4 regions of the Paenibacillus sp. Y951 genome follow, and region 4 is predicted to be linked to each of the others. Evidence: predicted binding sites of a transcription regulator. Region 4 holds the regulator's gene; each other region holds the start of a gene.
What was found. The regulator Rex, encoded in region 4, represses fermentation and respiration genes when NADH is low (regulators of the CRP and FNR family bind a similar motif). The targets are predictions, from matches to a motif close to TTGTGAAATATTTCACAA.

Region 1 (5,034 bases), on a different contig from region 4:
CTGCAATTCTATTACCATCTACAATAATTTCACGTCCAACACGCTGCTCCAGCTCATCAAAATTTACAACAAATATATTCTGCTTGACTTGAGTCATTGTTAACCTCTCCCCACTGTATAGAGTTCTTTTTCCATATTTTCATTGTTGCGAACGGTGGTCCAAGGATCATTGCGTTTTCCAGCCACTGCCTCATCAAGCTCTGCAAGCAAATCCTTGCACTGTGCCTGGTCTAGCAGGACAGATTTGATATGATCGAAGCCAAGTCTTTCGATCCACGGTGCAGTACGTTCTGTATAAATTCCCGTTTTACGATAGTATTGAAGCATTGCTCCACAAAGATCAATGACCTCTTGCTCAGTCTCGACCGTCGTTAGTAGCTGTGCCTCTTTTACTTCTGTTCCACCATTTCCTCCGATATAAATTTGGAAGCCGTTCTCTAGTCCTATGACACCAAAGTCTTTCACTCCACTCTCTGCGCAGCTGCGTGGACAAGCAGAAACTCCCATTTTAAACTTGTGTGGTGTGTCAATATACTCAAAACGCTCCTCTAGCTTAATACCTAATCCCATGGAATCCTGCGTACCAAATCTGCAAAAATTAGCACCGACACATGTTTTGACAGAGCGCACTGCTTTGGCATAAGCGGAAGCTGACGTCATATCCAGCTCCTCCCAAATATCAGGCAAATCTTCCTTCTTCACACCATATAAGCCAATACGCTGACTACCTGTTATTTTCACGAGCGGCACTTGATATTTGTCTGCAACCTGAGCAATTTTCAGCAATTGCTGTGGCGTTGTTTGTCCGCCTCGCATTCTAGGTATAACAGAGAAGCCGCCATCTTTTTGGATGTTGCCATGCATACGTTCATTAACAAAACGAGATTCTTTTTCATCAATATGTTCTTTCGGGAACGTAACATGCAAGTAGAAATTAATTGCAGGACGACATTTGGTGCATCCTTCAGCGTTGTTGAAGTTTAACTCCTGATATACCTCTTGCGTTGTCGTTAAGCCTTTTTCATGAATCTGCAGGACGATTTCATCTCTCGTGAGATGAGTACAAGCACATATTCCAGTAGGTGCCGCTGTAACCTTATCTCCAATCACATGAGCTAATAGCTCACCGATGTCTGGTTTACATTTTCCGCAAGAATTTCCCGCCTTTGTGCAACGTGTCACCTCTGCAACAGATGTTAATTGCTGAGCATGAATCGCTTGAACAATCGCGCCCTTCGTCACACCATTACAGCCACACACTGTATCAGCATCATCCCATTCTGCAACACTCATACTTGCCTCATCCCCCGCAGAAGCCAGCAGAGTTACAGCATTAAGCGTCGTAATATCAATCCCATTGCGCAGCATTTTATAATAGCGATTTTCCTCTGACGTATCGCCATAAAGAACGATACCAACTACTCGATTATTTTGTATATATAGTTTTTTGTAGCTATTAGCTAGGCCATTATAAGCTTCAATTGATTTAACATCATCACTTTCATGTATAATTCCTGCTGAGAAAAGATCACACCCGGATACTTTTAGAGAGGTGGAGACAGTACTACCTCGATACCCCTCTGTTGCTCGATCTGTTAATACATCCGCCAGAACTTTTCCTTGTTCATAAAGTGGCGCCACAAGTCCATATATTTTATGATTATGCTGGGCACATTCACCTACAGCATAAACACCATCAGCACTCGTCGCCATAAAGTCATCGACAACAATCCCTCGCTCAACGTTCAGGCCAGCTTCATGGGCAAGCGCTGTTACTGCTTTAATCCCAACGGACATTACAACCAAATCCACCTCTAGAATACTACCGTCGCTAAATTCAATCGCTTCTACTTTTGTTGTACCTAATATTCGAGCTGTTTTTTTCTCCATCATAAATTTGATGCCTTGCTTTTCCAAATCCTTTTTCAGCAAATGTCCTGCTTGCTCATTCAGCTGGGTTTCCATTAACCATTTTTCCAAATGAATAACGGTTACCTCCATGCCTTGGTCAATTAAACCTTTGGCTGCTTCAAGCCCTAACAAGCCACCGCCAATTACTGCTGCTCGTTTGCAGTTTTTTGCCGCCTCAATCATTTGAATCGTATCATCAATCGTGCGGAAGCCCAGCACTCCTTCAAGCTGTGCACCTTCAATTGGTAAAATAAAGGCTCTTGAGCCTGTAGCAATAATACATTTGTCATACGTTATACATATTCCACTCGCTGTCGTTACTCGTTTGTTTTCTGTATCTATTCGTACAGCAGGATCGTGGTGAACAAGACGAATGCCATTATCCTTGTACCATTGCATTGGATTAGTAATAATCTCATCGACCGTCATTTTTTTCTGCAATACATTAGATAACATAATGCGATTGTAGTTCGTGTATGGCTCTTCGCCAATAATCGTTATTTCATATTTTGTGGAGTTGCGTTCCAAAATTTCTTCAATTGTTCTTACGCCCGCCATACCATTTCCAATTAACACTAGTTTTTCAGTTATCATAGCAATCCTCCTGCTCGTGAAATAATTCACTTATATTGTGATAAGTTTCACATTTGATAATTTGATGATATCATGTATTTGGAAATTCGTATATTAGGGAAATCCCTAATACAAATATCACTTACTAAGTTTCCGATACTATTGTTCATTGAATCGCACTAACCTATCTACTTCGTCCAAATATTCTTTGGGAAACATCGATTCACTAACGTATAAAAACAAAAAGGCATGAGTTCTGTAGACAACAGAACTCATGCTTTACAAGTTACTTCACTACTTCATTTATTCAGCACTAGGAACTTTAATCTCAACTACTTTTATTGACTCAGCTTTAGTGCCTGTTCCGGAAATTTTACTTTCATAAATAATACCCGTTACTGTTGCTTCTGGATCATTCACAATTTGATAGCGACTATAATTACTCGGAGACTGAATGCCGTCTACTTCCACAAATTCAATACCATTGTCATAATTTGCGGCAGCATTAACATCTTCAGTCAATCTGATTGTACCAGAGCCTGAAATGGTTTTATTATTCACCAATGTAGTACCTGGCATTGTTAATCTGGCTTGTGCTGCAAGTTCAATGATACCATCATTATTAACTGCATAACCAACATTCGATAATGTTAAATTTCCTTCTTGCACAGCGATCTTTCCATAGTTATACGTTTTTCCATTTAGATTAATACTTCCCTTAGTTAAACGAAGTTCACTGTTTACTTCAATGGTCGTCATACCAGAAACTGATATTTCTCCATTTTTACTTACTTCTAACATTTTTTTTATCGTTAAATCTCCGTAAATACTTACAGTACCTTTATAATGATTACTATAATTTTCATTTGAACCAATGATGTTCATCGTACCACTAATTTCTGTATTGTTATCAATCATTAGTCTACCTTTAACATTCAAAGCACCATCTTGCTTAACAATTACGCCGTTATTACCTTGAATGGTTAATAAACCAATTTCTGGGACATGAATTTCTCCACCTGCTGCTACTGTTAGTGCTTTATTCGCACCCACACCAGTATAAGAGTATGATCCTTGTGATTCTAGCTGCGAGGTAGTTGTAATTTTCCCTCCGTTAGATACTAAAATTTCTCCACTAACATGAACATATGCTCCCCCGTTTACAGTACCAACTAAGCGTAGCTCTCCTCCTGAACCAATAGTAAAGTCAGAATTTGAAATATTAAGGTATTGTTTTTCCGTAAGCTCTAATACATTGTTCAAGGTTACAGCTGCTCCGTGGTATGAAACAGAAACATTTGGGTTTTCTGCAAATGCTGCAACTACTTCATCCCAGTCCTCAGTACTAATATGCTCATAAGTTTCATCAACTTCATTAGCTAATCCATGCACATTCACATTTACTTGCTGCTTACTATTTCCAACTTCAACTGTTACATACAGGTATGCGTTATATGATGTTCCAGCCATTTCTTTAAGATTTTGATCAGCCTGCGTTGTAACCTCTAGTAGTCCTTCATCATTCAAGCTCGTATTTAACGTAATATTTTGTTGCTTACCATTTGCATCCCAATAATACGCACTAGCCTTAGCTACCACATCTTTATATGATTCGTCAGCAAAAGGAGTAACGATCAGCTTTAAGCCAGAATAATTAGTATAATCAATTTGCAAATCTGGTCCAGTTGGTTCTGAAATATAATTATTGAATGAAGCATTGATTGAAAGATTATAATTATTCGATACTGCATTCCCAAATAAGTAGCCATTTAAATATGAATAATAGTTCTCGTGTTCATCACTTGTCGCTAGTAACATTACTTCTACCGTTCCAACTCCACGATTTACAGCAAAAGTTTGTTCTCTAGTCGCTGCTCGTACATCCGTTTCTACACTAACAGTTACAGCCTCTAGATTGATTGCATCTTCTTCATCAAACCATTTAATGAACGAAGAATAATTACCTGTAATCACTTTACCATCTGAATCAGTAATATCGATTGAAAATTCAATATTTCCATTCACCGCAGTAGCATCGCCAATCTTTGCACTAGCAGCAGCTTCAGCTGAATCACTAAGTACATAGTTTGTTGCATTTTCAGGAGCTACAATATTTAGCGTATACTCTAGCTCTGCATCATAGATAATGGATTCAGATAAAGCAACTCTAACTACACCATTCGCATTAATACTGTAGTCTTCAACTCTATCACCATTCGAATCTACTAGAGACAAACGTTCTTCTGGAATATATGCTCCCTCAAGCCATAATGCTTTAATCGTCATATTCATATAGATTGGAGATTTATTCAAATCAACATCCCAACCAATGAAGAAGTGGCCATTCTTTGTAGGAGCAGCAACTGCTGGAGTTATCTCACCTAGCTTTACTTTTTTAGGTTCAATTATACTTCCACCATCTGTATCGAAAGTAAGTGTTAACGGAGGAATATTTCCGATGAAAATTATGCTTAGACCATTAAGCTCAACTCGAACATATTGTTCACCGTTAATCTCAACAACCTTTCCAATCAAATTCTCTTTATCGCC
Region 2 (5,034 bases), on a different contig from region 4:
TGTCTCACACATAGTATCAAACTATTTACACCTTCATTGGTCGTATGGGCAGGTAAGCCAGCTAAGCGAGCGATTTCTGCATAGCGTATATCTGCTTGGAAATGTTTATAGTTGGAGAAGTTTTGAAATTTTGTCGGTCGAGAAGCATTGTAACGAATAATATGAGGCAACAGAATTGCATTGACTCGACCATGCGGTAATTGAAATTCCGCACTGAATTTATGGGAAAGGCTATGACAGATTCCAAGAAATGCATTGGAGAACGCCATGCCTGCAATCGTTGATGCATTATGCATTTTCTCACGCGCAACAGGATCAGCTATTGCATGGGATTTTTCTAAATTCTCTATAACAAGCTGAATTGCTTTAATCGCTAACCCATCGCTGAAATCATTGGCCATAATCGAAACGTAAGCTTCAATCGCATGTGTTAGTACATCCATGCCAGTATCACCAATGACTGTAGGTGAGAGCGAAGCGGTATATTCAGAATCGATAATCGCGACATCAGGTATCAATTCATAATCTGCTAGCGGATATTTGGAATGCCCTTTGCTAACATCGGTAATCGTAGCGAAGGAGGTAACTTCAGATCCAGTTCCTGATGTTGTCGGAATAGCAACAAGCTTAGCGCGTTTACCGAGTGTAGGGTATTTATATACTCGATTGCGAATGTTCATAAATTTCATTTTGATCGTATCAAAGCTTGTTTCTGGACTTTCATAAAATAACCACATCGCTTTGGCAGCATCTATTGCAGAACCACCGCCCAGTGCAATAATACAATCTGGTTTAAAGGCGTTCATCCGCTCGGTACCTTGCATAACGATATCGATCGTAGGCTCATGTTCTACTTTGGCAAAAATTTCGATTTGTACAGGTTCACTACGTTTGCGTAGGAAGTATTGAACTTTATCAACATATCCAAGCTGCTCCATACGCTGATCCGTAATGATGATGATGCGATGTATATCATGCATTTTTGTTAAATACTGTGTCGCACCAGCTGAAAAATATAGCTTCGGTGGAATTTTGAACCATTGCATATCGACATTGCGATTAGATACATGTTTAAGGTGAAGGAGCTCCATATTCATTCGCTGATGATTACTTGATGATTGATAGCCAAATGATGCGAATGGGGATTGGTCACGTTCTTGATTATTCATCGCCGCTTGAATGGATGGTGCGTTAACGATGACGCGATTGCTTAATAATTGTTGGCTGAATTTCTGAATAATAGACTCATTATGACTATGAATAATCGCTGAATGTTTCCCGTGACCTAGCGCTATAAGCTGCTGAGCAAGCGTAATGGCCATGTCGGCATCATCTACAATATAGAGTGCAAGAATTGGACAAGCTTTTACTGCAGAGAAAGGAAAGGCTGCACCAACCTGATCTTGTGGAACAATTAATAGCTTTGTATCCTCAGGTATATCTAGCTCAATCGCATGGGCAATAGCAAGCGCTGATTTGCCAATATAATTAGCATTGAGATTACCTTGTTCATTGAAAATATGGTTCATTAGCGTATTGCTTTCCTCTTCGTTAAGGAAGTAACAGCCTAGTACTTTCATCATTCGTACGACTTGATTATAAATTTGTTGATCGACGAGTACTGCTTGTTCCGAAGTAAACATCATGCTATTGTCAAAATTTTTAGACAATATTAGATCTGTAATAGCCTGTTTCAAATCTGCAGTGCGCTCAATATAGCAAGGAACGTTTCCATAGGAAACACTTAATGTCGATTTCCCTAGTTGTTTGGCAGCCTGCAGTAAATCGTTATCTCCATTAGAAATGACTAAGGCTACATTCTCATGAGACATAAGCGCGTGTGTTGCTGCATGAGTAGAATGATCCACCCATTGAATACAGAAGGCGGGTGCACCGGAAAGAATAGCTGCATCTCGAACACTTTGAACGGCTTCAATGCCACAACGTGTCACTTCTTTTTGAAATACAAAGATAATCGGATTACGTGTTTTCACCGCTACTAAACATTGAAATAATGTAGTTGCAACAGGTGAAACTTCTGTAATTAACGTAACAAGGGTGCCAATTGGTTCAGCAATGACTTTGTATTGCTCATATGGATTATTTTCAATTTCTCCAACTGTTTTCATATATTTCAATTGATGATATATGCCTTCCGTGGCATTCATATTTTTCATGATTTTATCTTCGAATACACCACGTTTTGTCTCGTCCAGCTCAAGTTTTGCCAGTTCCATATGGCGACCAATTCCTGCAAGTGCCATATGCTGAACAATCTCGTCGATTTGTTCCTGGTTCATCGTACTAAATTGCTCTGCGGCTATAGCTGCACGCTCAATACTTAGCTGAATATGAAGATCATCTTTATTGAAATGTTGGAGCTTCGACTCATGTAATGCCATAGCTCATCACTCCTTAACCTGTTCATACTTTTATGACGATGATAATAAATCCATTGTAGAGTAGATGCGGTTAAAACGATGTGCTAAATATCACAAAGTTTATGAGGAATCATTATGACAGTGTAGCTAGATTAGTTTGAGTGTAGGAAGTAGTAAGATAGCTGGGGTAGAAAAGTAGCGAAGGAGCGGTGACAACCGAAAAAGAGTAGGGTCGTCCGCAAAAGTAACTAAAACGGCTCATGGACAGTAAAAATGGAGTCCCTGGAGCATAAAAGTAACAAAAACGGCTCGTAGACAGTAAAAATGGAGTCCCTGGAGCATAAAAGTAACAAAAACGGCTCATGGACAGTAAAAATGGAGTCCCTGGAGCATAAAAGTAACTAAAACGGCTCATAGACAGTAAAAATGGAGTCCCTGGAGCATAAAAGTAACAAATGCGCCTCGTAGACAGTAAAAATGGAGTCCCTGGAGCATAAAAGTAACAAAAACGGCTCGTAGACAGTAAAAATGGAGTCCCTGGAGCATAAAAGTAACAAAAACGGCTCGTAGACAGTAAAAATGGAGTCCCTGAAGCATAAAAGTAACAAAAACGGCTCATGGACAGTAAAAATGGAGTCCCTGGAGCATAAAAGTAACAAAAACGGCTCGTAGACAGTAAAAATGGAGTCCCTGAAGCATAAAAGTAACAAATGCGCCTCGTAGACAGTAAAAATGGAGTCCCTGGAGCATAAAAGTAACTAAAACGGCTCGTAGACAGTAAAAATGGAGTCCCTGGAGCATAAAAGTAACAAAAACGGCTCATGGACAGTAAAAATGTAGTCCCTGGAGCATAAAAGTAACAAAAATGGCTCGTAGACAGTAAAAATGGAGTCTGTATCCAATAAATCATCAATAGGGTCTACTAGAATGTCGAAATGGTATCGACTTTCCAAGTAGCCCTTTCTTTTCTTATAGTCGGCATATTTCTTTTGGACAAGTAGGGCATATCGGGCAACCAGCCATATCCTTCAAAGCATCAAGGTTGGTTACTTTCAAGTAGCCAGTACTTTCACTGCATATGATCCCATCTCTTTTCATGGAAGCAAGCAAGCGATTAATACCTTCCCTCGTTGTTCCTACTAATTCTGCGAGCTCATTGTTCGTTAATTTTATATCAATATGAATGTGCTGATTGGCTTGCTTCTCGCCAAAGCTGTTGCATAGACGGATAAGTGTAGATGCAAGCGCACCGTTTTTTCCACCCATTAGTAGATCACGTAGCTTAGATTCTGTTTTACGTTGGATAAGACCCATCCACATCGCATATCGATAAGCAAAATCTCCGTATTTGACCATTAGCATTTCAAGCTGCAATCTAGGAATAATCCCTACTTCTACTTGATCTATCGTTTCGGCAGTATAACGATGGGTCGTGTCCCAAGCATCAATGTCGGCAATCATATCATCAGGTTGTAAAATAGATAGTAGAAGATCTTTGCCGTCCGAAGCAGATTTGCGCAGTTTAACGCGACCTTTCAATATCCAGTACACTGCATTCGCATCATCGCCTTCCCAGAATAGGTGCGTGCCAGCGGAGTATTTTTTGGTATGCATGACTGAAGCAAGAAGGTCGAGTTGCTCATCTGTAAACACAGTGCTTAGAGAACCTGGTCTATAATTGTTACTCGGTCTTTTCGCTTTAGTTGTTTCTGTATCGTAGTAAATACTCATCTAAGCCTCATCCTTTCTGGTGCGGTTTCTATATTTATACTATACGTTGTTATGACAATACTTAATATCGGGGAATGCCCTACATCGGTTTAAGGTATCTCCCTAACATACACTTGACCTATTCGCTGGTATGATATAGAGGTAACTAGTCGGAAAGGAGCAGGTTTATGACTCCAACTCAAATTATTGTAGAAGAGAAGCTACAACAATTGTTAAAGCGTACAAAAAGCGATCTCACAGCTATTGGAGTTTTAGATCGTGCAACTAGAAAGCTCCACTGGTATCCCGTGTACGGTAGCGTAAGCAATCGTACGCAGCGAATTCGACAGCAGATCAATCTCGGTCTGACAGGCGAAGTATTGCGTACAGGAAGCTTCTTACAATCCCGAGCAGCCAAGCATGAAATCTTTGACTTGGGTGAATCGATTATGCTGACAGAGAAACTGCTCCATGCAGCAGTTTGGCCGATTACATTGGATCAGCATCAAATTAATGGTGCTATATTAATAGGTAAACGTTATGAAGGCAATTATGATGCTCAGCAAGTTGAAGCTGGGGCTGAAGTTGTACATGAGCTTACCGATTATTGCGCTCATTATATAGATAACAATCATTATTAAGCCTAATCCCTGACATTCCCTGCTAGAATTTTACGGAATTCGTACATTTTGCTGTAAACATTCATGTTTACCGTTATAATAAATGTAGATAATGACGTGATGAAAGGGTTGTATAGATGATTAGGCTTCTTATATGTGATGATCACGCAGTTGTTCGATCAGGTCTATCGATGCTATTACATGGTCGTTATGACATAGAAGTTGTAGGTGAAGCTTCAGAAGGTGATGAAGCGATTGCGCTAGCGAGTAAGCATCTGCCCAATGTTGTACTAATGGATCTCAGTATGCCGCATGGCAAGGAT
Region 3 (5,034 bases), on a different contig from region 4:
CCGCTCCATAGACAGTAAAAATGGAGTCCATGCGACGAAAAATTAACCAAACCGCTCCATAGACAGTAAAAACGGAGTCCATGCGACGAAAAAGCACCCAAACTACTCTATAGACAGTAAACACGGAGTCCATGCGACGAAAAAGTCCATAAAATAAAGGCGAATTCTCAATCACCATAGACTGAGAATTCGCCTTTATCTGTTTGACTGTATTTCACAAATTGAAGCTCACGGTGTTTAATGGCTTCATGATGATTAAGGCAGCCTTCATTGCAGTATATAACTACTACAGCTTAGTATGAACTGCTGTACGTAGAGAGTGGATGTGAGACAGGTAACGAATGTTACTTGCTTCTTTCATCAATGTTGCAGAAATACCTTTAAGTGCAGTGTTACTAGCTCCTACAGTTGCAACTGCATCTTTACGACCAAGTGATGCAAGAGTACCAGAGTTAACTGGGTGGAATTCATCCATAGCTTTACCATTGAAGTAAGCATATAGATTGAAGCCTACCAACTCACCCATTTGCCAAGCATTTTGTGCAGTTGGAGCATGAGGGCGTCCGCCGTCAGCAGGGAAAGCAAGCGCAGAGTCACCAACTACGAATACATCAGCATGTGATTTGGATTGTAGGAATTCGTTAACAGCAGCTTTACCGCGGTCACATTCAAGACCAGAATCAGCTACTACTGGAAGAGCAGCTACGCCACCAGTCCATACGAATGTATTAGCTTCAATGGTTTCGCCAGTTTTAAGCTCGATTTTGTTACCAACAACGCCAGTAACAGGAACGCCAGTGATGAACTCTACACCACGAGCGGCTAAGCTTTCTGTCGCACGCTCAATCAAATGATCTGGAAGAACAGGAAGAATTTTCGGTCCTGCTTCGATCAACTTAATTTTAAGATCTTTAGCGCTTAAGCCATATTGTTTCGCGATTTTAGGGAAGTTATCCGCAATTTCACCAACAAGCTCAACACCTGTAAGACCGCCACCGCCAATAACGATTGTAGCATCAGCTTCGTTTTTAGTTTTAGCATAAGCTTTAATACGGTCTTCGATATGTTTGTAAATTTGGTTAGCGTCATTAACTGATTTCAGAACCATACTGTTTTCTTCAAGACCAGGGATACCGAAGTAACCTGTTTGGCTACCAAGACTTACTACTAGAGCATCGTAAGAAAGAGTAGTGCCATCAGCAAGTTTAATTTCTTTGTTTTCAACAGAGAAAGATTCAACTTTAGAAATTTTCAAGTTAACGTCAAGACCTTCGAAAATTTTCTTTAAAGGAATAGCAATAGCCTCTTCATTTAAAGTACCACCAGCTAGGCGATGTAGTTCCGTAATAATTTGATGTGTTGCGAATTGGTTGATTACCGTTACTTTTGCTTGACTTTTGTCCATGTATTTGCGAACAGTTTGAGCTGTAAGTACGCCACCGTAACCTGCACCCAAAATGACAATGTGTTTAGACATAGCTAGTCCTCCGTCCATTACTTTAGATTGATTCGATTATTTTTATTTGGAACGTTCGTTACTGACTTCAAGGTATGCATTAATAAAACGGAACATTTTTTGTGCTTGAGGGTCTTTAAGCATTTTCATAAGTCCGAAAATACCGATAACTTCTTGACTTGTTGCAGCACGATCTTTAGCTTCAATCGCATTGATTGCCATTGATCTTGCGCCTTCAATAACTGGACCAACAATTTCTGTAGTCGCGCTTATGATGTCATTTTTGAAAACTTCATCTGTAGCTAAAGTTTTCGTGACATCGTAAGACTTTGTTAAGCAACTTACTAATTCGGTTAACTTTGGCAATTGTTCTACTAAAGTAGAAAGTGATGCTTGTACTTCCGGCTGCAACAATTGCTCAAGTAGAGCTTGCTGCTGTTGACTCGGAGTTACCGCTTCAGATTGCGCTTGTGTGTTTGTTTCTGACATATCCAGGTCTCCTTTGAATAGAACTACTTTTGACCGATTAATGATCGGCATGAAGCGATTCCAGATTTCTTGTTTTAATTATACTACGTGCTTGGATGAAAATATTGTGATAAATTTCACCTAACTCGAAAGTATGTGACATGACTGCTATTTATAAGCAATCTAACAGATTCTAACTTTGCTCACACGAAATTAGCAAATGCTAAATTGCAATTGCCTATAACGAAAAATGAGTGAAAATAGAATCGAAATCTAAAAGGGCTTAAGTTGTTATTTATATTATAGCCTAATATTATGAAATCGTCTCTATACTTACACAATATTTCTCGTTATTACTTGTAATTCACGGAACTGCTCCAAATTCATCAAGAATTGAATAATCGCTTCATATTAGGAAAGGAGATGACTTTTGGCACATCCTAAGTGATGAGAAGGTCATTGTTCAAGTGAAATTGTCCTGAAGTCGACGATAGTATATGCAAAATCGTTACATATTATTAACAATAAGAGTGTAAAAAGTCGCAGTTAATTAACAAATGACTATCTATACTGAATAATCATGTGGTAAAATATAGCAAATAAGGCTAGAGAATTAAATTCCCTTCGTTATACGTTTGTCCATTTTCATACCATATTCTTAATGTTAAACTCAAAATATGGAATGAAAACTCTTGTAGACAATGGCTGTAGCGATTGTTATACGGGGCCAAATTTAATACGGAGGGGGCTGTTCTTTGCTATGAATACACAGGAAAAGCATGTGAGGATCATAAAAAGAGTGAAATTCAGTTTTCTTTCATTTCTAAGTGTTATGATTTTATTTACGTACCTACCTATAGGCGCCAGCTCAACGGATCATTTCCCTGGTAAAGTATTTTATGTCTCAACAAGCGGTTCGAATGATAATGATGGGTCTGTCGACACACCATGGCGTACCATTCAGTATGCAGCAGATACGATGAAAGCAGGGGAAACTGTACTAGTACGTGATGGCATATATGAAGAAGCTATTACAATTACTAGCTCTGGTTCAGCAAGTGCAGGACATATTACGTTCCAGGCTTATCCTGGGGAACTACCGGTTATTGATGTATCTAACGTACCAGATATTTCACATATTGTTCAGTTCACCAATTCACATTATGTTGTGTTCGATGGTTTTGAGCTAACTGGACTAGTATCCGATAGTTCTTCGAAGTATTTGGCTGGTATAAAAGTAACAAAGAGTGGATCCAATCTTTATATTATGAATAACCATTTGCACGATATTGCAAATTATAATGTAAAAGGCAATGCAAACGGTATTATCGTATATGGTAATGGAGCTCAAGCAATAAAGGACATTACAATTTCAGGTAATAAAATTCATGACTTAATACTTGGATCAAGTGAAACAGTAACTGTTGTTGGTAATGTAGATGGATTTACGATTTCGAACAATCTTATATACAACGTGAACAATATTGGGATTGATGTAGCGGGTCATTATGGTACTTGTTCAAGTCCATGTATTGACCAAGCAAGAAATGGGGTAGTAAGCGACAATATCGTGCATAGTGTCGATACAATTACTAACCCGGCCTATCGAGGGGTCCGCGCTGCAGCAGCAATTTATGTTGATGGCGGGACAAATACAATCATCGAACGTAACGAAGTATACAATAATAATTATGGTATAGAGATTGCGAGCGAGAAATTCAATAAAACGACGAGTAACATCGTCGTAAGGAATAATTACATTTACAATAATCATCAATCAGGACTTATTATGGGCGGATCGTCTACAAAAAACGGCTCTGCATCTAATAATATTATTATGAACAATACATTCTATTTCAATAATACTCTTAAAACTGGTGATGGAGAAATTACATTCCAAAATCAAGTGACAAATAATTCTTATCATAATAACATATTTTATGCAGACTCAATGACGCCATTTTTCTATGATAATCGAACAGGAAATAACGGGAATTTTATAGATTTTAATATGTACTATGTGTCAGGATCAATATCTAATCATTGGAGAGTGAGTGGAACCAAATATAACTCATTCGAACAGTATGTAGCTGCGACAAAAAGAGATGCGCATTCCATATTTGCTGATCCATTATTCACAGATGCCCAATCAGGTGAACTTTCATTACAAGAAAACTCTCTAGCAATTGATGCGGGCACAATAGTATACGGTTCAGGTGGAAATCTCGACATTAGATCGCAACAGCGAATAGTCGGAGTAAATATTGATTTAGGTGCATTCGAACAGAATGAACTAGTAGAGAATATTCCACCTGATGTTCCGGAGTTAACGCCAACACCAGAAGTTCCAGTGATAACACCGAATCCATCTGCTCCCGATGAATCTGGTATTAATATTACAATTGATGGATTAACTGATGACTGGACTTCTTACTCAGAATTAGCAAATAGTGCATCTAATGTGAAAACATTGCAAGGGATTATTGCAAATGACACATTATATGTATTAATAACAGGAAATTTATTAACTGAGAAAGGTCAATTGTATATCGATACGGGTTCGGGTGATGCTACTTCATTTGCATCTACTCACTGGTCTAATCAGTTTGCATCGTATTTGCTAGAGAATGGAGCGCTGTATCAATATACAGGAAAAGGTAAAAACTGGGATTGGAGTAGAGTTACTGCCTACAAGAAAACTAATGTAGCGATTTACTCATCAGTAGTTGAATTAGCGATTCCTTTAGAATTGCTTAATGCAAAAGATAGTAGCAGTATCAAAATTGGGTATATTTGGAAGGATTCCTCGAGTAATCAACTGCCATCAGGCGGGTCAATGGCTACAGTAACTACTGTGGCAGAAACACCAGAGCCAACACCAGAGCCAACACCAGAGCCAACACCAGAGCCAACACCAACAGTAGATAAAATAACTGTGGATGGTAAAGTTAAGGATTGGTCAGATATCGGACCGATTGCTACAAGTAGTAATAATATAAAGAGTGTGAAAGTAACCAATGATGATGCTAACTTGTATATCTTGTTGGAGGGAAGTAAGTTAGGTGGTAAGGATCAAATTTACTTTAATTCTGATAATGATAGTAACACTG
Region 4 (5,034 bases):
CAATTGGTAACGTCACTTCTGAAAATTGAGCCTGCTTAAGTTGATTTTCTAATGGTTTTTGCTGAGCTACATACTGATAAGTAAATCCACCAGTAACTACAACTATAATCGTAACTAAAAATGCGATAATCATTGGCTTTAGCTTAAAATTTTGCAATTAGTCCACCTCAATTATCAATTTGTTGTACTTCCTAATTAAATAAAAGTTCAAAACGTGGGCTTTCAGAATCGAGAAGATGGAGCGCTACTTGAGAAAAGCGGAAGCGCAAGTGTACATGATTACGTACACGCGAACCGTACTTTCCAAGTTCGCTTCTTATTCGACGTCGAGTAATCTTCGAAGCACACTCATCGTTATCAAAGCCCACGTTTTGAACTACCTTTATAGCAAATAGTATATCATGTTTGCTATACGATTTTACAACATAAATAAAGGAAACGAGATCGTTATGATCTCGTTTCCTTAGGAATTGTATATTCATCTATTAAAGTTCCATCGCTCATTGCATAGAAGGCATAGATAATATAATTGCTATCATCCTCGCCATAATGAACTTCCCACGCTAGCTGATTTGCCAAATATGCTTCCTTTATCGTAACGTTTTTTGCAGTTGGCTTAGATGATTGTAGCTTTTGTAAGACAACTTCAGATGAAACAATAGCGTTCGTATTCGCTGAGGCTAATATGTTATTATCTTGCCATACCGCATACTGCTCTTGTCCATCCAATGTTTCCGCCAGCACTATCCAATACTGTTCTTCCCATATATATTTTTCAAGATAATTTTCAGTGGAAAGATCATATTGCTGAGCAAGACTTGCACGGACTTCATCTTTTTCATTCCAACGATCCATCTGAATATTACGATAAAACATAACGAGTAACACAATAATAACAATGAAAAGCAATATACTGAAAGCTATCCATTTGCGTGGCGTCATCCAAGGGGATCGTTTCTTTTCAATGGCTCTCATCTTATTTCAACAGACGCTCAAAGCTAGCTTGCGCCTCGTAGCGAACTTTCTCCTCATCCATCGTAAGTAACTTTCTATTACTAACAACTTGCTTACCATCAATCCATACATGAGCTACATCACGACCATTAGCTGCATAGACAAGATGAGAAATAAGATCAGTACGTGGGAAGAAATGTGGTTGATCGATATTAATTGCAATAAAGTCAGCTTTTTTTCCAACTTCAAGCGTACCGATTTGCGAGTTCCAGATGGCTTCGGCACCCATTGACGTTCCAAGCTGCAGAGCTGTATAAGCAGGAACTACAGTCGGATCACCTGACACTCCTTTATGAAGCAATGCAGCAGCTCTTATTTCTTGGAATAGATCTAAGTTATTATTACTTGCAACACCATCAGTACCAAGCGAAAGCTTCACACCAGCTTTCAATAGTTCCGGTACTCTTGCTACACCACTTGCTAGCTTTAAGTTACTAATCGGATTATGAGAAATTGATGCACCTCTTGCTGCTAACAGTTCAATTTCCTCATCCGTTAGATGAACAGCATGCGCTAATAATGCTGGACGTGAGAAGAAGCCTAGCTCATCCAGATGCGCAACTGGACGTTTTCCGTACTCATCTACATTCTGCTGCACTTCAGCTTTCGTCTCTGACATATGAGTATGTAACGGCAAATTCAGATCATGTGCAGCTTGTACAATACGAGCGATATAATCTGGAGGGCAAGTATAAGGTGAATGCGGCGAAAGCATTGTAGATATTCTTCCATCCCCTTGACCATTCCATTGTTTTGCAAATGAAATTGCATCTTCTAATTTGGCTGTTTGTACTTCAGGTGGACAAAGTCCGATGACTCCTCTAGTAAGAAAAGCACGAATACCTGCTTGCACCGAAGCTTCAGCGACTTGATCCATGCGATCATACATATCTACAAATGTTGTTGTACCACTTAGCAGCATTTCAGCAATCGCAAGATTACTTCCTGCCCGTGTATCTTGATCAACATATTTTTCTTCCATCGGCCACATTTTTTCTTGTAGCCACACTTGTAAGTTCAAATCATCTGAGAAACCGCGAAGTAATGTCATCGCTGCATGACCATGTGTATTCACTAAACCAGGCATGAACACTAATCCTTTACCATCTACACGCTCGGCATCTGTTACATTTTCTGGACGATCTGCACCGATATATGTGATGACATCATCTGTTACGATCATATGCCCACTTAACACTTCAGGTGTTGCACCTGCCATCGTAACGAACAAACCGTTTTCAACCCATATTTTACTCATCGTCGGCCACCTCTTTATTATTCAAATAGTAAGCTAAGCTCAATAATTCCTTCGTAAAATCAGCATATTGGATCCGAACATGATCTGGCACACGTAATATTGTTGGAGCAAAATTAAGGATACCTTCAATTCTTGTTTCAGTTAATTGATTAGCAACATTTTGTGCTTCAGAAGCAGGAACAGTAATAATACCAATACGAATATTAAGTTCATCGATTGTTTTCGCTAATTCAGACATCGGCTGAACGGTTAAGTTATTAATTTTTGAACCCGCTTTATTTTCAACATTATCAAACACAGCAACAATTTGCATATTATCATTACTGTACTTGTTATAATTACATAATGCATGCCCTAGGTTACCAGCACCGATCAAAGCTACATTAATAGTCTGATTAATTTTAAGTATATGACGTATTTTATCAATCAAGTAATCTACTTCATATCCTATTCCTTTACGTCCGAAATCACCGAAGTAAGCAAGGTCTTTTCGAATTTGTGCTGGATTGAGGTCTAATCGATTACCGAGATCTTGTGAGGAAACCGTCCCAATTTCACGACTTTTCAATTCATGAAGTACTTGCAAATAGATAGGTAATCTTCTAACAACAGCTTCAGAAATTTTTGTTTGCTTCATCCGTTCAATCCTCCTTTAACCACTCTTCCATCCGCTTGGCCATCTGACTTGTATGCATCGTCTCGATTTTCGGAGCAGGTAATGAATATAAAAAATGTTTACCATAATAAGCTTCAATTACTCTAGTATCATATATGATTACAATCCCTTTGTCAGTAGCTGTACGAACTAACCTACCAAAGCCTTGCTTAAAGCGAATAACGGCTTGCGGGATCGATAATTTCATAAATGGATTTTTCTTCTGCTTCACTAGCAATTCCGACTTCGCCTCAACAAGTGGATGATTAGGTGGTTGGAATGGCAGTCGCACAATCGCAAGACATTGCAACGCTTCTCCAGGGATATCTACGCCTTCCCAAAAGCTGCTTGTACCGAGCAACACCGATGCTTGATTTTGCAAAAATCTACGCGTTAATTTCGTGCGATTATTACTATCAACACCTTGTCCCAGCACTTGAATATTGCTACCTTGCAGCGTTGCTTTCAGCGGATCATATACTTGCTTTAACAATCGATATGAAGTGAATAAGATCAGCATTTTCCCACCGAGTGTCTGTGCACTTTCCGCTAATGAGCCTACTAATTTATCCAAATATGCCGCGTCAACATGAGCACCCTTCAAGACAGGGAAATCACGCGGGATAATAACTAAAGCCTGCTCACGATAATTAAATGGTGAATCAAGCATGACTGCTTTTAACCGATTGGAGTTTTCATATGACGATAATCCAAGCTGCTCGGCAATATATTCAAAATTTTTCTGAATAGATAATGTAGCAGATGTCATAACGACAGTATCTTTCACTTCAAACAAATATTTTTTCAACAATCCGCTTACATCAACTGGAGCTGAATATAGCTGTAATGATCTGAACTTATACGCTTGCGTTCCTTCCATCCAGTACACATAATCTTCTTGTTCAAGCTTCATAAACATCCGCAATTCGTCTTTAATTCTGCTCAAATCACGTAATACACCATTTAAATCAATGAGAATGCTTTGCAGGCCTGTATCTTCATCAAGTCTTTCTTTCACTTCATTCGAAAGCTTTTCAATTGACTTTACAAATCGCGACAGCAATACATGGAAATTATTTTCCACTTCCATCGCTTCGTTCCATTCATGCGGCAGCTTATGACGATCCAATCGCAGCACCATACTTGCTGTACCAACAGATTCTGCCTCATTACTTTGCGTCGCATCGGAACTAACAATACTGTAGAGCCATTCGAACAACTTATCCCAATGCTCTTTCATATCTTGAAGTTGTGGATAGGCACTATCTATAACTTCATTCCATGCAGCAGTATGGTCGTCCCCATCCTCTTGAATCCGAATACGAAGCGATGGAAGCACTCCTGTTCGCATGTCTTTATACAGCATGTTCATTGCATATATATACGAAGTATAGGTCATTTGGTTACCAAGATGTTTGCCAGCAACTTCCTCAAGATGATGTGCTTCATCTAATATGAGATTGGTGTAACCAGGTAAAAGTCGATGATCGGCTTGAATATCTGTAAAAATCATCGAATGATTCGTAATACAAACATCAGATATCGTCGATTCATGCTTTGCACGATGATAATAACAACGTTTGAACCAAGGACAAGCGCGATTCAAGCATGAATCAGCGTCACTTGAAACCGTCCCCCAGAAGTCTGCACCACGTAACCCAAGATTAAGCTCCTCTTGATCACCCGTTTCCGTTTCTGATAACCAGACAACCATCTGTGCCGCTGTAACAGGATCATCCACTGGGGCAACGAAGTCCTTCATATTCAATTTATGTTCAAATTTCCGCATACAAAGATAGTTGCCTCTTCCCTTTAATAACGATGCTCGGAAAGGGAATGGTAATATTTCATTAAGTAAAGGAATATCTCGATTGCGAAGCTGTTCTTGTAAATTAATGGTATGAGTGCTTACGACGACTTTCTCTTCCGCTTTTATGCCGTAATATAGCGCCGGAATTAAGTAACCTAATGATTTACCAGTACCCGTTCCTGCTTCAATAAGCAAATGCTTATTATCAGTAAGTGCCTCAAATACTTCATCATACATTTGAATTTGCGGTTTACGCTCTTCATAGTTCTCAAACATTTCCTTGAAGCGATTTTGGAC

Region 1: the regulator Rex is predicted to act here: its motif matches at 2,541-2,558, upstream of nirB (nitrite reductase large subunit NirB).
Region 2: the regulator Rex is predicted to act here: its motif matches at 2,481-2,498, upstream of adhE (bifunctional acetaldehyde-CoA/alcohol dehydrogenase).
Region 3: the regulator Rex is predicted to act here: its motif matches at 2,050-2,067, upstream of AC1TPB_RS10855 (helical membrane plugin domain-containing protein).

The regions. Positions count from the first base shown of each region.
Region 1 covers NZ_JBXCIY010000015.1:29,455-34,488, forward strand. The annotation lists gene nirD (nitrite reductase small subunit NirD) at 1-97, opposite strand, end outside; gene nirB (nitrite reductase large subunit NirB) at 100-2,505, opposite strand; gene AC1TPB_RS18700 (S-layer homology domain-containing protein) at 2,788-5,034, opposite strand, start outside.
Region 2 covers NZ_JBXCIY010000008.1:127,928-132,961, reverse strand. The annotation lists gene adhE (bifunctional acetaldehyde-CoA/alcohol dehydrogenase) at 1-2,402, opposite strand, end outside; gene AC1TPB_RS13575 (Crp/Fnr family transcriptional regulator) at 3,351-4,112, opposite strand; gene AC1TPB_RS13570 (GAF domain-containing protein) at 4,280-4,732, shown strand; gene AC1TPB_RS13565 (response regulator transcription factor) at 4,849-5,034, shown strand, end outside.
Region 3 covers NZ_JBXCIY010000006.1:145,934-150,967, reverse strand. The annotation lists gene AC1TPB_RS10860 (NAD(P)/FAD-dependent oxidoreductase) at 287-1,477, opposite strand; gene AC1TPB_RS10855 (helical membrane plugin domain-containing protein) at 1,520-1,945, opposite strand; gene AC1TPB_RS10850 (right-handed parallel beta-helix repeat-containing protein) at 2,685-5,034, shown strand, end outside.
Region 4 covers NZ_JBXCIY010000001.1:483,582-488,615, reverse strand. The annotation lists gene AC1TPB_RS02625 (hypothetical protein) at 1-157, opposite strand, end outside; gene AC1TPB_RS02620 (hypothetical protein) at 448-975, opposite strand; gene AC1TPB_RS02615 (amidohydrolase) at 977-2,272, opposite strand; gene AC1TPB_RS02610 (redox-sensing transcriptional repressor Rex) at 2,265-2,909, opposite strand; gene dinG (ATP-dependent DNA helicase DinG) at 2,914-5,034, opposite strand, start outside.